DNA from 3 places in the Paenibacillus sp. S-38 genome. Region 3 is predicted to be linked to each of the others. Evidence: riboswitches for the same ligand, from Rfam matches in the RefSeq annotation. Region 3 holds a riboswitch; each other region holds the start of a gene.
What was found. A riboswitch is a leader RNA that binds a small molecule or an ion and turns the genes downstream of it on or off. The one in region 3 is predicted to bind cyclic di-GMP.
Positions count from the first base shown of each region.

Region 1: another riboswitch for cyclic di-GMP. It lies ahead of ACP26L_RS11670 (diguanylate cyclase domain-containing protein); the one in region 3 lies ahead of ACP26L_RS35015 (PAS domain S-box protein).
Region 2: another riboswitch for cyclic di-GMP. It lies ahead of ACP26L_RS16245 (DUF192 domain-containing protein); the one in region 3 lies ahead of ACP26L_RS35015 (PAS domain S-box protein).

Region 1 covers NZ_CP187970.1:2,521,855-2,529,526, reverse strand. Annotated here, with positions in the region: gene ACP26L_RS11680 (glycosyl hydrolase 53 family protein) at 83-3,886, opposite strand; gene ACP26L_RS11675 (hypothetical protein) at 4,109-4,321, shown strand; cyclic di-GMP riboswitch class I at 4,608-4,698, shown strand; gene ACP26L_RS11670 (diguanylate cyclase domain-containing protein) at 4,766-6,238, shown strand; gene ACP26L_RS11665 (amidase family protein) at 6,398-7,672, opposite strand, start outside.
Region 2 covers NZ_CP187970.1:3,542,819-3,550,490, reverse strand. Annotated here, with positions in the region: gene ACP26L_RS16300 (CpaF family protein) at 1-256, opposite strand, end outside; gene ACP26L_RS16295 (AAA family ATPase) at 327-1,187, opposite strand; gene cpaB (Flp pilus assembly protein CpaB) at 1,265-1,936, opposite strand; gene ACP26L_RS16285 (pilus assembly protein TadG-related protein) at 1,991-2,899, opposite strand; gene ACP26L_RS16280 (TadE/TadG family type IV pilus assembly protein) at 2,929-3,282, opposite strand; gene ACP26L_RS16275 (A24 family peptidase) at 3,387-3,911, opposite strand; gene ACP26L_RS16270 (Flp family type IVb pilin) at 4,012-4,194, opposite strand; gene ACP26L_RS16265 (Flp family type IVb pilin) at 4,286-4,468, opposite strand; gene ACP26L_RS16260 (Flp family type IVb pilin) at 4,561-4,743, opposite strand; gene ACP26L_RS16255 (Flp family type IVb pilin) at 4,836-5,018, opposite strand; gene ACP26L_RS16250 (Flp family type IVb pilin) at 5,176-5,358, opposite strand; gene ACP26L_RS16245 (DUF192 domain-containing protein) at 5,416-5,757, opposite strand; cyclic di-GMP riboswitch class I at 5,844-5,932, opposite strand; gene fumC (class II fumarate hydratase) at 6,549-7,672, opposite strand, start outside.
Region 3 covers NZ_CP187970.1:7,984,844-7,992,515, forward strand. Annotated here, with positions in the region: gene ACP26L_RS34990 (S24/S26 family peptidase) at 1-15, opposite strand, end outside; gene ACP26L_RS34995 (PqqD family protein) at 2-286, opposite strand; gene ACP26L_RS35000 (hypothetical protein) at 258-1,094, opposite strand; gene ACP26L_RS35005 (nucleotidyltransferase family protein) at 1,110-2,201, opposite strand; gene ACP26L_RS35010 (uracil-DNA glycosylase) at 2,674-3,240, opposite strand; gene ACP26L_RS35015 (PAS domain S-box protein) at 3,313-5,988, opposite strand; cyclic di-GMP riboswitch class I at 6,417-6,513, opposite strand; gene ACP26L_RS35020 (M4 family metallopeptidase) at 6,704-7,672, opposite strand, start outside.

The sequences.
Region 1 (7,672 bases), 2.7 Mb from region 3:
GGCCGGACCCTCTGATTCCGGAGCCTCTTGAGACTAATGGGTGTACCGGCTGCCTCCAGGAAGAGGCATACCGGTAAGAACCTTATTCTTCCGACGCCTGCAGGGCGCGGTACAGAATGACCGCCGCTTCCGCGCGGGTCGTTGCTTCTTTCGGTGCCAGCAGGCTGCCCCTGCCGTTGATCACGCCGGCTTGGACGAGGCCTGCAGCCGCCTCTGCGGCATACTCCGCCACGGTGGATGCGTCACTGAACGCCTCCAACCCGCTGCCGCTGGAATTCTTCCACTTGCCGGCCTTCTCGAGGGCTCTCACGGTCAGCACCATGAGGTCTTCTCTCGTGATGCGCTCCGAAGGTGCGAAGCCGCCGTTCTCTCGGCCGCCGGCCACGCCGAGCTTCTTCGCGATGCCTGCGGCATCATAGAAGTAATCCGTGCGTGTGACGTCGGAGAAGTTCGAATCGAACGATGCCGTCAATCCGGCCGCCCGTACGAGCATCTGCAGGAATTCGGCACGTGTTACAGGCGCATCCGGAGTGAACTCCGTATCGGATGTCCCCTGAATGACCCCTTTGGCCGCAAGGGCTTCTACCGCTTGAGCAGCCCAGCCGACATGCGACAGGTCGCTGAAGGAGCGCTTGTCATAAGCGGCTGCATAGGTGCTGAAATGAGTCGTCTGGAACGTCAGCAGGCCCGTCTTCGCATTCCAATGCGAGGTAGGGACGGCTTCCGCTTCACCGCTTGCGGTAAGATACCAGACCGTAAGGAATTCCGGCTGCTGCGCTTCCGCAGCGCTCGGCTTGTAAGGGATGGATACCGTGACCGGCGCATCCGGATTGTTCCACGCTATCGGCTGTCCGTTCACCAAGACCGTCAGGTCGATGACCGGCTTGCCGCCAAGCTTGCTCCGCAGGGCTTCGTCCTTCAGCGCGGACGGCTCCACTGCGCGGATGCCGACCGTCACCGGCCCGGTGCCCAGGCCCTTGCTTCCAGCGAGCATGCTGCCCGGAAGCGATACCGTGCCGAGCGGTGTGACCAGCTCGATGCGCAGATCAGGCTGCTCCTGCAGCAGTGCTGCCGGAAGCTCCTGCGCATACGCCTTGGCGCCCTGTACCGCAGGGAGCTCCAGCTTCAGGGCCTTGCCGCCCGATGCCTTCAAGCTCGCGGCCGCCTCTTCTGCGCTCAGCTTTGCGGTAGCTGTTCCGCTGGCCGCATCGTAGGCCGGCTTCTGCTCATCACTGTTGCTGCTGCCATTGCCACCGGAGCTCTCGCTTCCGCTGACAGATCCGCCGCTGCTGTCGTCATCGTCGTCATCGCTGCTGCTGTTACCGGTACCGTTATCGTTACCTCCGCCGGTACCGCTGCCGTTGTCGTCACTGCCGGTGCTGCCGCCGTTGTCGTTGTCGCCGCCGGTACCGTTATCGTTGTCGCCGCCAGTACCGTTATCGCTGTCTCCACCGGTACCGTTGTCGTTGTCTCCACCGGTACCGTTGTCGTTGTCTCCACCGGTACCGTTGTCGTTGTCTCCGCCGGTGCTGCCACCGTTATCTCCACCGGTGCCGCCGGTGCCGCCGCCCGGCTCATGGTTCACGGAGCCGTACACCGACACCGTTACGCTGCCCAGGACGGATGGCGTGATCTTCTGGCCTGCAGACAGCGCCGTCCACTCCGCGGAAGTCACACCGATCGTGCCTTCCCGCTCGATATTCTGCGCTTTGAACCTCACTTGAAGCGACTCCGTATTCGCCGCTTTGCCTTCCGCATGCTGTGTTACCAGATGAATCGTGCCGGCATCCGCATTGTAAGTTGCCTCCACAACGGTACCCGCTTCGGTGCTTTCGGCTCCTACGTATTGGAAGAGCTCACGGTCGTACGAGAGCTGCAGATCCTGCGAGCCGATCACATTCACGAGCCCGTCCACGCCGACGCCGACGGCAAACTCGCTGCCCGCTTCCACCTTAGCCGGAGCATTCAGGGTAGCCTTCGAATGATCCGTGTACAACTCAAACTCGTCAATGCTTCCCCAGCTTCCGTTGTTAGCGTCCGCTTCGACCCCAAGGGTCAGATGTCCGCCGGTCACCGAAATATTCGGAATAACGATATGCTTCCACTCATGCCACGCGGTATTGACGATGTCCGCGGTCCGCTTGTCGCCCGCCGCATTCACCGCGAAGAGTATCAGGCTCTTCTCCCCGCCGCCGCCCTGCGTGCGTACGGCCGCCGTGTAGGTGCCGTCAGGCAGGCCGGTCACCTTCTGCTCCACTTTGAACGTATAAGGCCGGTCGAGATAATAATGCAGGGAATAATCGCCGCTGTAGGCATTGCCGGCAGGAGCGCTCGACTTCTCGGCCGAGAGGGCCTGCGTGTCTCCGCTCAGGTTCCAGCTGCTGAAATCTCCGGCTTCGAAGCCGGCATTCAGCACATAGTTGCGTGTGCCTTCCACGGTAACAACGGCTTCCGCCTGAACCGAGGCCCCCTCGATCGTCCCTGCGATCCGAAGTGTACCCGGCTTCGCCAGGTCTTCCGCCTTTACTTCCTCCCATGCTACCGGAAGCGAACGGATGGAATCATCGCTGAACTCGCCCTTCACCTCAGCGGGAAGCTGCAGCTCGCCGCCCACGGTGATCTCCATGGTCACCGGCTGCACATATTGCAGTTCCGCCACGTAAGGCTCGTCTTCAAGCGGAGCCGAGACGAGGTTATACACATCGAGCGATGGAAGTGCATTGCCCTCGAAGTCGAACATCGCCTGGTTATCCCAGCCGTTGCCCTCTCCGGTCTTCCACCCCGCGCCCTCTACGGGAATCCAGTCCTGCTCCCAGTAGAACACGCCGAGACCACGGCCGCCCGGCACCTCATGAACCGCGTTCATGATATCCCGCACCGCCTGGGCCTGTCCCTGCACCGTCGCTTTGTAGCCGCCTGCGCTTTGTTCCGCCGGTCCGAAAATGTTCGTGAACCCGTCGCCGTTCTCCAGCGTGTATGCGTAGGCTGTCTCCACGACGATAACGTCTTTGTTATAACGAGCGCTGATATCGTTCATGTTCTGCTTCAGCTCTTCCAGCGTACCGTGCCAGTACGGGTAGAACGAGAGGCCAATGATATCAAAGTTCACGCCGCGGGCCGTAAGCGCATCGAACACCCTGTGGTAGAGGGCGTTGTCCCCGCCGTCCGCCAGATGCAGCATGATCCGCGTCTGGTTCTCCGGATCGTTGTCCTTCACCGCGCGGATCCCTGCCTTCAGGAGATTCGCGAACCCGTCATAGCCGCCGATCTCTTCTCCGGCGGACTGCTGCCACGTCTTGCCGTCCGGCCAGATCATGCCGCCGTTCGTCTCGTTGCCGATCTGCACCATGTCCGGCATCGCGTCCTTCGCCTTGAGCTCACGGAGTACGCTGTCGGTATAGTTGTAGACCTCCTGCTCCAGCTCGGCGCCGCTGAGATTCTCCCATGCGGCCGGCTTGAACTGCTTGCCCGGATCCGCCCAGAAGTCGCTGTAGTGGAAATCGAGCAGCACCTTCAGGCCCAGCTCCTTTGCATAAACAGCAGTCTCCACCGTCCGCGCCAGGTCGTTATTGCCTCCGCCAAGCGGATTCCCCTGCTCATCCACCGGGTTGTTCCAGATCCGCAGACGCACCCAGTTCGTCCCATGGTCCTTCAGGATCTGCAGCGCATCTTTCTCTACGCCGCCGTCGTAGTAATGCCCTCCGCTTTCTTTAATCTGGCTCAGCATGGAGACATCCGAGCCTTTAATGAAATCCGGGCTCAGCCCCTCAATGGGATTGATGCGGATCACGCTCTCCTGCTCTGCAGCCCGCGCCCCCTGGGGAACCCATGTCAGCGCCATGGCTGCCACCAGCAGCAGGGCCGTGCTTTTTTTCACGAATCGCATGCCTGAAAACGACCTCCCTGTCTTCGTTGTAAGCGGTTAACCAAGCTTTGGCAGACCGCTGAACCGATTATAGCAAACGCTCCCACGCGGATTACCCCCGCAAAATATCATTCTTCTGTACTTTTTGCAGGAATCCGCGGTTCCGGCTGCCCCGCCTTCTCTTTTATTTTAGGAAAAACTATGGTAACTTGAATGTCATATGAAGTTCAGGAGGACTAGAACATGGCCAAGCCGCAGTTCCGTTGGAACATTAAACTGAAGAAAAGCAACTCATACCTGGGTACCGTGTACCTCGAGGAGCCGCTCCCGGAGGTCGAGGACGTCATCATGATCGGCGACAAGAAGTACGCGCTCGTCGAGATTCAGCCGGGCAGCACCCGCGATTCCCATGATGTGTTCGTCGAGGAAGTCAAGAAGGACACTTTGAAAAAATAACAAAAACCAGCCTGTCCCATACCGGACAGCCGCTGGACACCGGCAGCCGGAGAAGGAAGCCTTCCTCTCCGGCTGTCGTTCATCCGGCCGGTCTTGTCTACGGCGGCACCTCAGTTACAGGGCTTCCCCTTTCGCTCCCGGCAGCAGCTAAGGCACGCCTGTCCCGATTTCATTCCATTTCACAACCCATTTTCCTAAATAGACATTTTTTACATTTTGACGAAAACGCGCAGGTCTTTTATTATTAATAGGTAATCATGATTTATAATCCATCTATCTTAACTTCACTTGTAAAAAGCAAACTTATTGAAAAATAAGGACGCAAAGCTTCGGGCCTACGGAATGCTATGTCATTCTATGGCAGCCGGGCCGCCTTAGTGGTGTGCATACAACCATCACCTGCTTGGGTGATGGTTTTTTTGATATCAAAGGGGCGCTTCCAACATGACATCGGCCAACTCTTCCCGCCTTCTGATTCTAGGCCTGCTCTTCGTATCCGTGCAGGCTGCCATATCCTTAGCGTACGGCGAATACATATTCCCCCTCTATCTGATGGATATCCTGGCTCCAGCCCTCTCCTTGGGTGTATTGATCGAAGTGATCCGCTCCCACACCGGTCCCCAGAAGCGATTCTGGAGTCTGATCGGCATATCTGTCTTTTGCGAGATGATGGCTCAGCTCATCTGGGGCTCCTATGAATGGATATGGAATATGGAGCCGCCTGAGATCGGTATCGCCGATATCTTCTGGGTTTCCCAGTCGCTGATTTACCTGGTCGCTTTCTACGGATGGGTCCGCTCAGGGGAGAAGAACCGCTACCTGCTCGACTCCCTGATTCTGGTGGTGAGTCTCGCCGTGATCAGCTGGGAGTTCCTGATCAAGCCGGTCTATTACGGCGAAGAGAATCTCAATCTCGTCACGATTACCGTCGACCTCCTCTATCCGATCACCTCTCTGCTCATGGTGTTCGTCCTCACCTCCTGGCTGCTGAACGGGGAGCGGCGGATGAGCCGACGGACCATGCGGATGCTGACCATCGGCTGCCTGAGCTATATGTCGGGGGACACGCTCTACATGCTGCTGATTGATATCCGTGCCCTGGATGCCCTGGAGCCCTGGATCGACACCTTCTGGACGGGCGCCGCCTTCTGGATGGCAGTGGCCGGCATCCGCTCCATCTCCGATGAACCGGATGCCGCCCCTGTAGAAGGCCGTCTCGGCCGGGTGGTCCGTTTCTCGGTTCCCTATACCGGCCTGCTCCTGCTGATCGTCATCTTGGTCTTCTTCCGCCTGACGACGGATGTGTTCGCCTGGGGACTGACGCTTACCGTTCTGCTTGTCCTCGTCCGGCAGATCCACTTCCTTACGGAGCGGGAGACGCTCAACGACAAGCTGAGCGAATCCCTCCGCAAGCTGGAGCGGATCGCAAGCAGTGACAGCCTGACGGGGCTGATGAACCGGCGGGCCTTCATGCTCGATCTGGAACAAAAGCTTGCTGAGGCAGGGCCGCGGCCTGTGGCCGTCCTGTATTTCGACCTGGACAAGTTCAAGCCCATCAATGACAATCACGGCCACCGCACAGGCGACCTGCTCCTGCAGGCCGTAGCCAAACGGCTGTCCACTCTGCAGCAGGACGGAATGAGCATGGCCCGTCTCGGGGGAGACGAGTTTGCGGTGTCCCTGTCTTCCCCAGGCAGCATAGAGCGGGTGCATGAACTGTCGAATGCCATCGTTGAGCATCTCTCCAAGCCTTATCGCCTGGAGGATGTGCCGATTCAAACGTCGCCTTCCGTCGGCATCGCCCTATACCCCCAGGATGCGCGGACCATGCCTAATCTGCTCGACGCGGCGGATCAGGCCATGTATGCGGCCAAACGGCTCGGGGGCAAGAGATGCTTCTTCTACCGGGGCGGTTAGCTCACCGGGACGGACTGCTCTGTCGGTGAGCCGATCATCAGGGGCAGCCTTCCCTGAACTTCCACTCCTGATGATGTAATATATGCTGTACAGACCGGCCCCCTGCTCACAGCTGCGAGCAGGGGGCCGGTCTGTTGGTATGAAGAGCGGATTCTCTTATTAAGGAAGAAGGGCGGGCGGCTTGCGGTGCAGCGTTCCTTGTTCATAGGCATAGGCCAGCCGGATCAGAAAGCCTTCGTCGAACGCTCGGCCCAGGAACTCGAGCCCTACCGGCAGGCCTTCCGGAGTGAAGCCCGCAGGCACCGTGACGGCAGGGAAGCCGGAGAACGGACTGAACTTCGTGTTCGAACCGGAGTTCTGCGGCTCCCCGATCGGGGCCGCCGGGTAAGCGGAGGTCGGATACACGATCGCATCCAGATCGTGATCCGCCATTACCGTAAGCAGCGATTCCCTGGTGAGCTTCGTACGGAACAGAACGATATCTTTATACTCTTGCGTATCCAGGGATTCGCGGGCGTTACGGGCTTTCATCGGCTCTTCCTGCGCCTTGATGTATTGTCCTGACTCGATTATGTCGTTCAAGGTAGCGTAAGGGGCCTTGGGCCCAAGCTCCTTCAGGTAGTCGTTCAGGTTGAACTTGAACTCGTAACCGCTGAGGCTCGGGTACTTCCCGATCTCTTCCGCATGAGGGATGAGGATCGGCACGGTCTGCGCGCCAAGCCGCTCGAGGTCATCCACCGCCTTGTAGACGAGGTCGCTGACCGCCTTCTGCTGCGGCTCCGAGCCAATCAGCTCCACGGCTACGCCGATCCGGACACCTTTGAGGCCGTCGGCATCCAGGAACGACGTATAGCTTGCGGGAATCCGGCCCACGCCGAAGGCCGTTGCGGTATCATCGGGGTCATAACCGGCCGTGGCGTCGAGCAGGATGGCCGCATCAGTGACGCTGCGGGCCATCGGGCCGCCGACATCCTGGGTGAGGGCCAGCGGGATAATCCCGTCACGGCTGGAGAGGCCTACGGTAGGCCGGATGCCTACCAGGCTGTTGAAGGCGGAAGGAACACGGATCGAACCTCCGGTATCCGTTCCCATCCCCGCTGCCGCGAAGTTCGCCGCGATGGAGGCACCCGTTCCGCCGCTCGAGCCGCCCGGGTTGAACTGCAGCGCATACGGGTTCAGCGTCTGGCCGCCGAGCGAGCTGGTCGTCGTAATATTGAAGGCGAACTCGCTCAGGTTAGACTTGCCGAGGATAATGGCTCCGGCGGCTTTGAGCTTCGCCACCTGGTCGGCGTCCTTGCCCGGCATCGAATCCTTCAGGCAGAGGCAGCCGGCCGTCGTGGCCATATCTTCGGTATCGTAATTATCCTTGACGATGATCGGGATGCCGTGCAGCGGTCCCCGCGGCCCCTGGGTCTGCCGCTCCTCATCCAGCGC
Region 2 (7,672 bases), 3.7 Mb from region 3:
TCACCGACTCCACATCGTCGTCCTTCAGCTCGCTCAGCACCTGCTTGTACAGCCGATTCTTGAGCTCCTGGTGCTTGGTCGGCTGCGACCGCTGTTCGCGGCTCTGGCTGCTTTCACCCGGCCGGCGGGTCTCGCGGAATGCCGCAATGGGATCTTTCCTCGGCGGCTTTGGCGGCTGCGGCTCGAGAAGCTCCTCCGGGGCCCCTTCCCCCTGGACCTGCGACGCCTTGGCCTGTATCCGGTCCATCAAACTCATCACACAGCCTCCTTATCATGGATATAATAGGTATACCGATTGATTTTTTTGAAGAAACATCTATTTATGCTCAAAAGAAAGACGCCGGTCCTTTCGTTTTCTGCAGCAGCGACTGGAGCAGCGACTGCGGCTTCGGCTTGAAATGCGCGATCTCACGCCGGGCGATGAGCTGCTCGGCCATTTTGTATACCGCCTTGGCCAGCTCGCTCTTGGTCTGGTTCAGGACGAACGGAATCCCTAGATTAAGCGACTGGGATACCATGCCGAAGTCATTGGGCACATAGTATGCCGTCTCCACCCCGAGAATGTCCGGCACGTCCCCGGCCTTGATTACACTCTCCATCGTCGCCCGGTTAACGACGACCTGCACCTTGTCGCGCAGCCCCAGTACCTCCATCGTCTCGAGCATCAGCCTCGTATTCTTGATCGCCACCATCTCGAGCGTCGTCAGGACGAACACTTGATCCGCCCTCTCCATCAGCTGAAGGGTCTGCTCCTGCAGGCCCACTCCTGTGTCCACGAGCAGGTAATCGTGCTGCGCGGCCAGCATCCCGCAGATCCGCTCGACCGCCTCCGGCGTGACGAGGTCCGCCTGCTCCGGCCGCTCCGGCGCAGCCATGACGCGCACTCCGCTGCCGTGCCGGCTGAGGTAGCTGGCGAGCGTGAAGCCGTCCATCGTAGCCAGCCCCTCCGCCACATCCTTGATCGTGAAGGTCGGCTGCAGGTCCATCGCCAGTCCCACATCCCCGAACTGCAGATCCCCATCCAATACGGCCACCTGCAGCCGGGTATTCTTTGCCAGAGCCGCGGCGAGGTTCACCGTCATGACCGTCCGTCCGATGCCCCCTTTGGCTCCGGCCACGGCGATGATCTCTCCCCGCTTCGTTACCGGTGCCGGGTCCGCAGCAGACCCGTTTTCCCGCTGTTCCATCCTTACTCCCCCTTCCAATTACCCTTCCATCCTTCTATCGTGTAGGACACCGGGACATGCCCGGTGTCCCGGCTTTCTTATGGCGTGGCAGCCTTCACGGCCCGGCTCCGCAGGACCAGCGATACCGTTCCGAGCTCATCGGCATTGACCAGCTTGACCGTATCCTCCGCCTTGACTTCCAGTGTCACCGCGCTGTATTCCGCATAAGGCGTTTCCTTGTCGGCCTCGACCATCCGACGGCCCACCGCCAGCACGCGCACATTCTCGAGGAGCGTGACGGAGACCGCCGGGCCCGTGCCTTTGTCTGCCGGCGTGAATACGACGTCCACCAGGTCTTCCGGCTCGATGAGGTTCGAGACCGACTGGACGAAGTTCACACCGACCGAAACCCCGCGGTAGCCGTCCTGCACCTTGCGGGAGACGAACAGCGATTCTTCCCTTCCCCCGGTCAGATGATGCGTCAGCAGCACTTCTCCTGCGGCCAGCTCTCCTCCGGCCAGCTTTCCTTCCGCTTCAGCGATGGACCGCACCGCCTGCGGATGCAGTCCGAGCTCCGGCACCTGCACGAGCTGCAGCACCGATGCATCCAGCACCTGGTTCTTTTTGACGGCGGTCTTGGCGGCCACCACCTCGACCATGGAAGCCTGAACGGCGGAGGCGGTATCGTATTTCTTCATATAATTAAAAAACAAGAATGTGGTACACAGTCCCATGACGAGTGCTGCGGCCATGATCAGTTTGGATCTCATGTTGTCTGTCCTCTCCTCTGTCTGTTCGATTCATGCCGACCGCAGCCGGACTGCTTATTCCGTCAAGCGGATCGCATAGGCTCCCTTGGATACGGCTCCCGGTCTTACAATGCCTGTCCCGGTCCGCTGGATGAAGATCCCGTCAATATAGGTGTCCTTCGAAGCCATCGGTTTCGTGATATAAAAGTATGCGAATCCCTTGATTTCCACCCTTTTCAACTGGTTGGAGGACTGGGCGTAGGGCTTATACACCGGGATTAAGATGATCCGGGTGCAGTCCCGGTGGGAGTAATCCCCTTCCGGGTAGGGACAGCTGTCGATTCGCTCGTTGACGCCGTTTCGTGTTTTGTCCGCGATATTGCCTGTCTGGGTCTCAATGATATCCCCGACCTTGAGCACATTCTTATAGCCGTGCTTCAGATTGTCTTCATAGGTCGCCGCCCCTGTGCCTCCAAGCGCCAGCACCCCGAAATTGCCGTAGCTCACTTCCGTTTGGTCCACCTTCAGCCGGTACTGCCTTCCGAATTCGAGCGGAATGCTCTCATCGATCCCGAGCGGCGCGGCGCCGGCCGCCTCTCCCATCGTCAGGATCTCGGCTGCCGCCCGGGCTTCCACAGGGGCGGCAGCTCTGCCGAACAGCCCGGAGAAGCCGAGCTTCACCTCCCGGCTGAGCGTCACCGTTACTTTGCGGCCGGGCTCCACCTGTGCCGCCACCAGGGACTGCTCCTCCCCATGCCGGAGCAGCACCTCCTGCACTACACCGATCACCTTGTTGTGGTCGGCGGTCAGCTCCTGAGCCCCCGACAGCGCCGCCGCATTGGCGGCTTTCTGCAGCCGGCTCTTCTGTACGTAGACCGTCCCCCCGTCGATGACCAAGCCCGCTGCGCTGAGCAGCACGGCGAGCATCACGGCTGCGAGGATCAGGGCGCTGCCCTGCTGCTCCCCGAGGAAACGTCTTCCCATGACTCTTCCCCCTTTCCGTCGCTGTTTTCTCACTCTACCCTTATGGTCGAATCCGCCGCCACAACCGGCGCCGGCAGCAGCCCTCCCACCAGCGGTGTAATGTACCCTACCGGATACCGCAATGTTACCTTGACATACTCGCCGGACTTGCGCCGGGCCTCCAGAGGATCGATCGTCACCACGAGCGACTCCGCCTTGCCCAGATGCACGTAATTGCGGGCGAATGCGGTAATGTCCGCATCGCTGCGTCCCAGCCCTCCGAGGCGGACCGTTTCCTGCGCCGCCAGATTCAGGTGCAGGTACGCATACAGCACGCGGCCGAAGTCTACGATGCCGCAGACCAGAAACAGCAGCAGAGGCAGCATCAGCGCTAACTCCGTCAAGGACTGTCCTTTCTCCTCACGGAGCAGCCGAATCCTTCGTCGCAAGGAGGAGGTACCCGGCTGACCCGCCGCTCCCCCGTGCCCCTTCCTATCTTCTATCCGTCTCATCCCATTCCCCATCCTTTCGCCAGGTAGCAGAGGAGGCAGCCGCCCGCGATCGCCGGACCGTAAGGGTACGTGAGCGGTGCCGTTCCCCCCTGTGACGGTAGTGCGGTGGGCAGTCCGAGTCCGGACCGCACCGAGCCAACGGCAAGATAGAGGCTGCGCACCCTTTCCTTCCAGCCCGGGCGGAGCAGCAGCACGAAGAGTGCCATCGCCCCGCCCACCAGGGCCATGTAGACGGCGGCCATGCCGACGAAGGCCGCTCCCTTGAAGGCGCCCACCAGCGCAAGGAGCTTGACGTCGCCGGCGCCCATGCCGCCGAGGAGGTAAGGAATGAGCAGAATGCCGAGGCCGGCGGCGAAGCCTGCGCCTGCAGCGAGGATTCCTCCCCAGCCGCCCTCCGCTGCCTGCAGCACCAGTGCGGCGAGCAGGCCGGGACCGATGACTTTGTTGTAAATTTTCCGGGATCGAATATCCGTAACTACGCATACCACCAGAATGGCGAGCAGCGCGGCGTCAATCAGCATGAAACTCCCCTCTTTCTTTATGTATGGTCGGAAGTGAATCCGGTAAGGCCGGAGCCTGCGGCTTAGCTTCAAACCGCAAGCTTCCGTGCCGCTGCCCCAATTAAGGCGTAGTGCTGCGGCTTTGAACGGTGTTCAGCGCGTCGGTGAAAATGTTCGTGATCTCCGTACGCAGCATGACCAGCGTAGCTACTACCGCTACGGCGATCAGTCCGAGGACCAGTCCATACTCCGTCATTCCTTGCCCCTGTTCTTCGGTTACGAGTGCTCTCAGTTTGTTCATCATGCTGTGTCTCTCTCCTTTGGGTTGTTGGGCTTTGGTTGATGTTTGGAGGGAGCCGCCGGCTCCACTCCACAAGCTGCAGTCGATTGTTCGATTATGGCGTGTTAGTGCGGCTCTGTACCGTATTGAGCGCGTCGGTGAAAATGTTCGTGATCTCCGTACGCAGCATGACCAGCGTAGCTACCACCGCTACGGCGATCAGTCCGAGGACCAGACCGTACTCCGTCATTCCTTGTCCTTGTTCTTCGGTTACGAGTGCTCTCAGTTTGTTCATCATACTGTGTCTCTCTCCTTTGAGTTGTTGGGCTTTGGTTGATGTTTGGAAGGAACCTCCGGGCTCCACTCCACAAGCTGCAGTCGATTGTACGATTATGGCGTTGTATTGCGGCTTTGTACCGTATTAAGCGCATCGGTGAAAATGTTCGTGATTTCCGTACGCAGCATGACCAGCGTGGCTACCACCGCTACGGCGATCAGCCCGAGGACCAGACCGTACTCCGTCATTCCTTGTCCCTGTTCTTCGGTTACGAGTGCTCTCAGTTTGTTCATCATGCTGTGTCTCTCTCCTTTGAGTTGTTGGGCTTTGGTTGATGTTTGGAAGGAACCTCCGGGCTCCACTCCACAAGCTGCAGTCGATTGTTCGATTATGGCGTGTTAGTGCGGCTTTGTACCGTATTAAGCGCATCGGTGAAAATGTTCGTGATTTCCGTACGCAGCATGACCAGCGTGGCTACCACCGCTACGGCGATCAGCCCGAGGACCAGACCGTACTCCGTCATTCCTTGTCCTTGTTCTTCGGTTACGAGTGCTCTCAGTTTGTTCATCATGCTGTGTCTCTCTCCTTTGAGTGGATAGGGTTGGATTTATGCGATTCATGGGGCCTGCCGGCCGTTTTGTTTGAATATTCGGTTAATTACTGGTGCGTTGATGCTTAAGCGAAGCGGGATTCCCATGAGGCTGCCTCATGTACACTCCGGCTGCGATTTATGGCGTTGAATTGCGGCTTTGTACCGTATTCAGTGCATCTGTGAAAATGTTCGTGATCTCCGTACGCAGCATGACCAGCGTGGCTACCACCGCTACGGCGATCAGTCCGAGGACCAGACCGTACTCCGTCATTCCTTGTCCCTGTTCTTCGGTTACGAGTGCTCTCAGTTTGTTCATCATGCTGTGTCTCTCTCCTTTGAGTGGTTGGGCTTGGGTTTGTGAATATCGAATCCTGCTTTACAAAAATACTACGGCTTGTCCATCCTTCGTCTGCGTCAGGCTGAGACTTCCCGCAGGAAGCTCGACGACCGATACGGCGCGGGGGACCAGCGGGCCGACCCGGCCTGGGGGCAGCTTCTCCTGCATGCCCACAATGGTATGGTTCTCGTCCAGATACAGTACATCGATCGCATAACGCATGAAGAAAGTGTGGATTGAGCGGCAGGGACGGATGTGAAGTCCGGTGCCTTGCGGCAGCTCCTTGGAGAACATCAGGCCGCGCAGCCGCTCCAAGAAGGTCTTCGCGGTATGCAGGTCCGATGCAAGGGTTTCTCCCGTATTCAGATTCACCAGCTTCATTCTGGATTTCGCCTCCTTGTTCATACAAAATATCCCTGCTTCAGCCGAAAGGAGGGATGGGAACACATCTATGTACCCCGTCATCTTTCGGTAGCTGGCTGGCTTAGCGGATCTTATCGCGGTAGCCCCTGTAGCTTTGCGTCGCTGGTTTTCACCAGGTTTGCCTTTATCGAGATTCGGCGAATTTTGTCGTCGAACTCGTTTGATAGCCATATCTTATCGGGATTTTGATGAGTTTCCATGTGCTTTTAGAACTATGTTTTTTATGCTTGACAGCTTATTTAATAGGCATTAACTCCTTGTTTATTTAGAACATAAAGAACCATACCCATGAAGCCTAAAAGAGGCTAACGACGCAGGAAACGGTGCACCCCCCCCTGCTTCCGGGAGGAAACCCTCGCCTCATCCCCCGCCTGGTAAATTGATCCTGCCTGGAGGTAGGCTGGAAGTAAGAGAGACTCCCTGCGCGAAGTCCCGGGAAAAACGGAGACGTTCTGCCGGGCCCTATGCCCTACCGTTGGTCAGAGGACACACCCTGCGCAGGCTTTCTCCAGTCCCTTCCAACCCCTGGACGCTGTATTCCGGGGCCAAGGCCGGATGTTCGCAGCATCTAAACATACGAAAGAGCGCTCCAAAGATAACCGGCTTCGTCTTTTCCAGATAAGGACGGTACGCGTCAATCAGGCTGGTTCCAAGGTGAAGTGACACTGCTGCATTCCTATCTACAGAAAAAACCGGAGCCCCGCTGATCGGACTCCGGTGTGGAAGTGTATTTTATAGAGCAAGGGGGCCTACGATTCCCAGGGATGAATCATATCCTCGGGCCGCACGATGCTGTCGAACTGCTCCGCCGTCAAATAACCGCTGCGCATCGCCGCTTCCTTGAGGGTTAGGCCCTCCTTGTGGGCCGTCTTCGCGATGGAAGCCGCCTTCTCGTACCCGATATGCGGATTAAGCGCCGTCACGAGCATCAGCGACTGTTCCAGATAGCGCTGGATGACCGCACGGTCCGGCTCAATGCCTACCGCACAGTTGCGGTTGAACGACTCCATGCTGTCGGCCAGTAGCCGGACGGACTGCAGGAAATTGTGAATGATCACCGGCTTGAACACGTTCAGCTCAAAGTTCCCCTGAGAGGCGGCGAATCCGATCGCCGCGTCGTTGCCCATCACCTGGCAGACGACCATCGTGAGCGCTTCGCTCTGCGTCGGGTTCACCTTGCCCGGCATGATCGAGCTTCCCGGCTCGTTCTCCGGGATCCGGATCTCGCCGATGCCGCAGCGCGGACCGCTGGCCAGCCACCTTACATCGTTGGCGATCTTCATGAGATCCGCCGCGAGCGCCTTGATCGCTCCATGCGTGTAGACGATCTGGTCGTGGCTCGTCAGGCCGTGGAACTTGTTGTCCGAGGACACGAACGGGATGCCCGTTTCCTTCGAGATCTCCTCGGCCGCGGTCTCCCCGAACCTCGGATGGGCGTTGAGCCCTGTGCCGACGGCCGTCCCGCCGATCGCCAGCTCGCGCATCGTCTCCACACTCCGGCGGATCATCGCGCCGCTCTTCTCGAGCATCGCCCACCAGCCGCTGATCTCCTGGCCGAGAGTCAGCGGTGTGGCGTCCTGCAGATGCGTCCGGCCGATTTTGACAATGTCGCTGAACTCGTCCATCTTCGCCTTCAGCGTACCCTGCAGCTCGGCAAGGGCCGGCAGCAGGCGCTTCTCCACGGCAAGCACCCCGGCGATATGCATCGCCGTCGGGAACGTATCGTTGGAGCTCTGCGAGCGGTTCACATCGTCATTCGGGTGGATGCGCACCGTCTTGCCGCTCTCCTCCAGCCGCTTGGTGGCCAGGTGGGCGATGACCTCGTTCGCGTTCATATTGGACTGCGTGCCGCTGCCGGTCTGCCAGACGACGA
Region 3 (7,672 bases):
ATCAGCCCGCCGCACGTTCGATCAGCCCTGCGCCGAGCAGGCCTTCCACGAAGCGCTCGACATCGCCGCGCACGTCAGCGCCGCCGGCGTCGTATTCCGCTTCGATGCGTTCCACGATAGCCGCAAGCGGCGCCCCCTCCCCGATCAGGGTCCAGATGCGGCCGCCCATCGGGTTCAGCTTTGTCACGCGGAGCGAGGAGCTGTCCATGATCAGGAACTCGCCGTCCATCTCCATCCCTTCAAGATGAGGGGCACATTTATACGTACTCTGCAGCAGGCTGCTCATGGGTAATCTCCCTCCAGAACTTGTCGTTTTTCTGAAAATACAGCTCGTAGAACGGCACCTTCTCCACGAAAGTCCGGCACATGGAGATCACCTTTGCCGTTTCCTGCGGATCGTAATGCCAGTAGAAGATCGTGCGCATGAGGTACATCAGCGCCTGTGCGGAACGGATGCCCTCACGCTTGATCTCGAGCGACTGACGCAGCAGGTGATACCCCTTCAGCTCACAGTTCAGGGTGCGTTCGTCCGCATTCCACACGGAATCGCTGCGGAACGGGGAGTTATATACCCGGACCCCGTCCGGTGCGACGCGGATCAGTGCCGCTTCGTCGGACAGTACAGGCCGGGGACGGGACAGCAGGGCGGCAGTGGATTTGCCGGCGCCGGACTGTCCAGCGAAGAGATAAGCGGAGGCCCCCTGCGCAATACAGGAGGAATGGGTCATGAGCCCCCATCCGCGGTGGGCGATAAAGCCGCTGTAGAGCAGCATCAAGGCGTGGTTCAAGGCAAAATCGTTATGTACCGCCACCTGCGCGCGGCGGAAGTCACGGCTTACCGTCAGCAGGTAATCACCGCGGTCGTAGCGTATGCTTTCTGCATCCTGCGTAATCTCCACGTCATAGCTTTGGAACGGCTGCCCGTAAGGAGCGCTTACCGTAATATGCAGGTCGGGCTGCTCCGTCACAGGGGATTCCGGGGGAATGACGGAGGCGGAGAATTTGGGTACCGCCCAGTCCAGCAGACTGCCTGCGGGAAGTTCCATGATGAGCCGGTGTTCGGCAATCTCAAAATAGAGGGTCTGCATCAGCATAAGGCCTCCTCCTTCTTATGGGCTTCGCCGTTTGAGCAGGGAGCTCACACGGTATTTGTACAGGTGCAGCATGCCTTGGAACCGCCCGGTCCCTTGGTAGGCCGCATGCTGTACGGGGGTGGCGGTGCGGGGCGGAAAAAACACATGGCGCAGGTGTGCCGCCCGCTGGCGGTTCGTATCCATGTACAGCAGCGGGAACAGCAGCAGATAGGCATAGTAGCCCGCGTTCTGCCGCTTGAGCATGTAGTCCCGCACGAGACGGTCGCTCCAGAACACCGGAGGCGGCCGGTCCGGCAGAGGGAACCTTGCGGCCAGCTGCGGATAGAGGCGGTACACGACCGACAGCGCGGTCAGCAGCCGTCCCCGTGTCCCTTCGCGGGAAGCCGTGAGCCACAGCTCTTCCCAGCGCAGGCCGTCTCCGTGATACACCAGCAGGTGCGCCATATCGATCATATGCTTGTACGTCAGCTTATCCTTGATGCCGTGAAGGCAGAGGGTGTAGAAGGTCTCCTGCAGCGGAAGCTCCCGGACGAAGGCATAACCCTCCGCCGGCTGCGAGCAGGCCCACAGGCGGGAGATATCGATCTCGGCGGTCGTTTCGAAGCCGATACTGTGATGCAGCTCCACCCCCAGCTTATGGCCCCCAAGACTTTTATAATAAGAAATATGGTGGATCTCCAGCTCATCCTTCTCCAGGAAGCCCGCAGCATTGGCAAGCGCCACAGCGCGGTCCATCTCTTCGGGAGGCACAAGCAGGTCAATGTCGCTCGTCTGCCGGGCCGCAGCATGGCCGAAATACCGCTCGGCAAGCCGGACCCCCTTCAGCGCAATGACCCGCACGCCCGCCTCCTCGAAGCGCGCCAGCAGCCCGCTAAGCTCTCTGCGGATCAGCAGGCTGTGGTACAGGACGCGGTCAGCCTTGCCCTTCAGTGCCTCTTGGGAGGCGGCAGGCAGCCGGGCCCACTTCCCGCTGCGCTTGAGCTCGTGGTAGATGTAAGCGGACAAGGAAAAAAAGGCGGCATCCTCAAGCAGCGCCTGCTGCTCGGCTTTCTCTGCCGGCCAGTAGAGATCTTCCGTATATAGGGAACGAAGAAACTCGGTTAACATCGCATCGGCAGCCCCCTTCCGGAACGCCAGCCCGGCCCTTCGGCCGGACCGTGTTCTGGCAAGCGTAAGCAAGTGTGAGCGGCGGAGATCCTCCGCCTTCGTGCTGTCTTAGTCGCAGTGAGGATTCTTGTCGCCTGCAGGGCCGCTGCAAACGTGCGAAGGAATCGTCTCGAACGTGATGTCCTGCTGCTCCATGATTTGTGGGGCGGTGTACGGCTGCTTGTTCATAGAATCACCTCATTTTGGTAAGAATGACGGAGCCCAGCTCCTAAGTCAATACTATAAGATACAATTCGTATCACGTAAAGGCTCAAAAAATTGGACCAACCGACACGGACAGATAATTTGATACACGTTGTATCTCGATTTCTGTCGAATTTCTCTTAGCAGCCTGAGGTACATACGGCCATAAAATCCAAAACAAAAAAAAGCCTTCATGCCCTCCGCATGAAAGCCCGTTTCACCTTCCGCCTTATTCGCCCTCCCGCTTATGTGCTTCCTCCAGCCGCGCGGCCACCATAGCCAGATCCTCAGCGAGCAGCCGCCCCAGCACCGGCCTGCGCCGCACGGCAAGCGGGTGGTACCCGACCGCTGTGGGAATGCCCTGCACCGTATGCCACCGCCCCCGCAGTGCCTTCACTTCGGCCTCCGGATCGCCGAACCACCCCTGCACGGCCACATTGCCGAGAGCGAGCAGCAGCTGCGGCCGGCTTGCCCCCAGCTGCTGCTCCAGATGCGGCCGGCAGGCACTGCGGGCAGCCTCCTTGTCGTAGGCGCGCAGAGGGCGGCACTTCAGCAGGTAGCTGACGTAGAACTCCTCGCGTCCAATACCCGCAGCTGCCAGCCCTTCCTGCAGCGTCTCTCTCGTGCCGCAGAGAAACGCCTCTCCCTCCCGGGTCTCCCTTGCACCCGGGTTATCCAGCAGAATAAAGAGCGGGGCATGCGGATGGCCCTCGCCCCAGACCACCCGGGTCCGCTGCTTCGCCAGCGCACAGCGCTCGCAGCCCTTCGCCTCCTCCGGCGCTTCCTCTTCAGGCAGAATGTGCGGCGTCCATAGACTCAAGTCCGACCCGCCCCTTTCCTTCTATACTTATAGAACACGTCCCGGCCTTCATGGCTGCCGCTCGCGCCTGTCTCCGGCCGCAACCACCCGGTTGCGGCCGGTCAGCTTCGCTTCATAGAGGGCGCGGTCCCCCTGCTCGATCAGCTCCCTCCCGGTAGAGAGGGGGTTGGCAATAGCCGACGCCGCACCGACACTGACCGTTACCACCGGAAGGGCCTGCGACTTCATATGCGGGATGCCCAGCTCCCGCACCGCCCCGCACACCACGCCTCCGAAGCGGCGGGCCTCCTGCGGCCCAGCCCCCGGCAGCAGGCACACGAATTCCTCCCCTCCGTAGCGGGCAGCCAGGTAGCCCTGGGGCTCGGCGAGCGATTCCAGCGTCTTCGCAACCTGCCTCAGGCAGGCGTCTCCGCTCTGGTGGCCGTACGTATCGTTGTACGCTTTGAACGAGTCGATATCGAGCAGGAGTACGGACACCGGCAGGGACTGTTCGGCCGCACTCTTCCATTCTCTCTCGAAGGCCTCGTCGAACGCCCGCCGGTTCGCAATGCCGGTAAGCCCGTCCAGCGCAGATAGCTTCTTCAGACGCTCGTTGGCCTCGAGCAGCTGCTCGCGGACCCGCTTGCGTTCCGTATTGTCGCGGAAGACGGTCATCACCGCTCCCCTGCCCTTGTAGGCAATCCAAGCCGAGGAGGCCTCCACCTCCAGCTCCCGGCCGTCCAGCCGCAGGTACGTTCTCTCTCTCGGCGGAACCGCCGTACGTTCCTCATAAATATGGGCGATCTGTTCCCGGGCGGCCTCATGCGCATAGGCCGGCACGAGATCAAGTACGCACCGCCCGATGAGCTGCTCCCTCTGCCGTCCGCCGAGCAGCTCCACCGCCTTGTGATTGACGAGCACAATCCGGTCTTCGGCATACACGAGAATCCCGTCCGGCAGCATCTCGATCAGCCTGCGGTAACGCTCCTCGCTCTCTTGGAGCTCCTCTTCCACCGCAGCCCGCTGTGAGATATCGCTGACGATGGCAACAACCTCCACCACCTCTCCACCGGAAATCACCGGATTCAGTGAGGCCAGGAACGTCCTGCCTCCCATCTTGAATTCGAACTGGAGACGCTCCCCCCGCCAAGCCTGCTCATACTTCTGCAGAATGAGGCTGAGCTGGGTGGCCGGGACCAGGACTTCCGGGGATCTGCCCACAATGCTCTCCCGCTCCAATCCGAGCCGGTACAGCAGCGTGCCGTCGGCCATCGTATAGATGAAGCGGGCCTCCACCTTTTTGAACTTCAGCAGGAGTCCTTCCTGGTTGTGGATCGCATCGGCCAGCTCCTGCTTCAGGTGCAGGATCTGCTGCTCGTTCCGCTTGCGTCTGGTGATATCCCGGATGATGGAGGAGTAATAAGCCAGTCCTCCGGTCTGCCAGGAGTTCAGCGTCATCTCGATCGGAATGACCGTCCCATCCTTGCGGAGCCCTTCCAGCTCTACAGCCCTGCCGATGACCCGGCTCTCCCCGGTGCGCAGATGCCGCTCCATGCCCTGGCGGTGCGCTTCCCGGTACCGCTCCGGGATGATGAGATAGAGCGGGCGTCCGACGGCCTCCTCCGCCGTATAGCCGAACAAGTTCTCCGCTCCTTTGCTCCACAGCACAATGTTCGACTCACCGTCCGCAAGCACAATTCCGTCTTGGCCGGACTGCGTGATCGAATGGAACATGCCCTCCGCATCCTTGAGTGCCAGCATCAGACTCAGCACAGGGATGAGCTTCTCCGCCGCCCGGACATCCTTGTCCGTAAAATGCCCTCCATGCCCTGATCCCAGGTTGATAATCGCTACCGTACGTCCCCTATAGATCAAAGGGATATGCAGCGAAGAAAGAACGCCTTGCCGGTACAGGACATCGTCGATCTCCCCGGCTGGTCTCTGATGCCGCCAATCGGTATAGAGGGCCACCCGCCCTTCCTTGATGTGTTCCATTGCACCAATGCCTGACAAGGGATACGTGATGCCGCTAACGGCAAACGTCCCGTTCTTAATCAGATATGCCCCCTTGCCGTGATGCTCTCCGATGAGAATTACCCCGCCGGCATCGCTTGCAAAGAGCCGGGACAGCTCCCGAAGTGTGATCTCGTAGATATCCGACGTGCTGGAGGACGTATTGAACTTGCCGATGAGCTCCGAAATGAAGGCATTCATCCTGCGTTCCTGTTCCAGCGCATTCATATGTCTTAAGAAGGCGGCAACGAACAGAACGGAAGCCGTGACCGTACCGATATACATCGGCAGGATCTGCCAAGCCTCGGTTCCGAGCAGGAAGGTAAGGGTAATGACCTTCACCACGGACACCAGCAGCAGCTTGGCGGCCCAGCCCTTCCAGTACGACACCACATGCTCTGCGATCCACCCCGTCCCCACGGCCACAGCCGCTATCCCCGCCGCGGAAGCCAGGAAGACGATATCACCGCTTCCCTGCAGCACAAGCCGCCCTGCAATCATGACCGCCCCGGCTGCCAGGGCAGAGGGCATCCCCCCAACATGGGCGGCCATCATCAAGGCAATCATGCGCTGATCGATCAGGACATTGCCGTTCAGCTTGACGCCAAAGAGCATGAGAAGAGCACCTAATCCCCCATGCAGCACCCCGGCCCCAAGCTTCCCGCGGAGTGTCCAGGGCCAAGCGGACAGCCTGTCATGGAACAGCAGCCGGAATATAAATAAAAAAGCCATCAAAATCGCCATATTCATAAATAATACCGGGGTCACTTCCGCACGTCCTTCCCGCAGCCGACGCTTCCATTTCCTTTTATGGCCTCTATATCGGTATGATGGGTCCCATTGATATTTTTGGCGGAATCCTGCCTAGTATGTGCCGCCGTACCGTTCTCATACTATCCCGGCCCTGGTGCCGGAAAGGGAGTCCACCTACGCAAAAAAAGGGAATCCTGACGGATCCCCTCCCTTACTCCCGGACCGGCGGTGCGGCCAAACGGGCTTCGCTTGTTCTATTCGAAGCTCTTGATCAGCAGAAACGGAAGTGTGCCGATCGCGATGATCGCAAACCCGATGCCCTTGCCTACCGTCACCATACCTTGAAATACCGCCGCGAAATTCACCATGTTCTAGATGTCTCCTTTATTCTCTGTGATGTGATGGGTGAATGCAGCCCCGGCCGCCATCATCTTATGTACGATAACAAGACTTTAGGCCCATACCTTTGCGCCCTTGATTTTCATCAAGCTGCCTCATTCCTATTTCTTTTGTTCTATGAATCTTATATTATGAACTTTTCGTGAAACCGTCAAACGGAAAATATTCGTTAATTCGACATAATTCGACTATTGTATTTGGTGGCGAATGCAGAACAGCCTCCCTACCGAAGGCCGGAAGAGAGGCTGCATATGCCGGCAGCCCGGCCCATGGGCGGCTGCCTCAGTCCTCCTATCTAGTTGACACCTACAGCGGTGTAGGCGGCTTTAACGGAGGCGACCTCAGGGGCCGTGGATCCGTACAGATCCGATGCCGCCTGGATGGCCGCCTGCCTCATATTCCGGAAGTTAGAGGAGGACGTGAGATAGACAGTGAGGGCACGGTAGTAGATCTTGCCCGTCTTGGCCCGGCCGATGCCCTGCACGCTGACACCGTAATGGGTTCCCCCTTGCGCCAGCAGGTAGGCGGCTTTGTTGTTGATGCCGCTGTTGGTGTGTACCCCGCCATTGTCTGCCGTGCCGGTATAACGCTTGCTGTAGTGATCCGGGTCCCCATTCGCCGCAGGATTCGAAAGCGAACGGAGCGCGTCGCCCGGCGTCCCCGGTGTATATACATCCTCACCCATCAGCCAGTCCGCGGAATCGAGCATGGCCCCGAAGATGTCGGAGATGGACTCATTCAGTGCACCGGATTCATTCTGATAGATCAGACCCGCCGAGTATTCCGTCACGGCATGGGTCAGCTCATGGGCCACGACGTCCAGGGCGCCCGAGAGCGGCTTGAATACGCTGCCGTCCCCATCGCCGTAGACCATCTGGGCACCGTTCCAGAACGCGTTGTTATAGCTTACGGAATAGTGGACGGTGGAGTTGAGCGCAGCCCCCGCGTTATCAAAGGAATTGCGGCCATGTACATTCTTGTAATAATCGAACGTCGCAGCCGCATTCGCATGGGCATCTACTGCCGCGCCGTCGGTCCAGTAGTTATCTGTGTCGCGAACGATCGAGCCCGGAATGCTCGTCCGGCTGCCGGCGGTATAGGTACTGATCCTGCGGGTGCTGTCCACCAGGGTGTAGCCGCCCGATGCCGCGGTGCTCTGGAACGTCTTCGTATCCCCGTTGACACCCGTGCCTGAAGCGGATACCTCATCCAGCTTGTTCCACTTCGCGACAATTTTGCCGCTTACCGCATCAATGACATACTG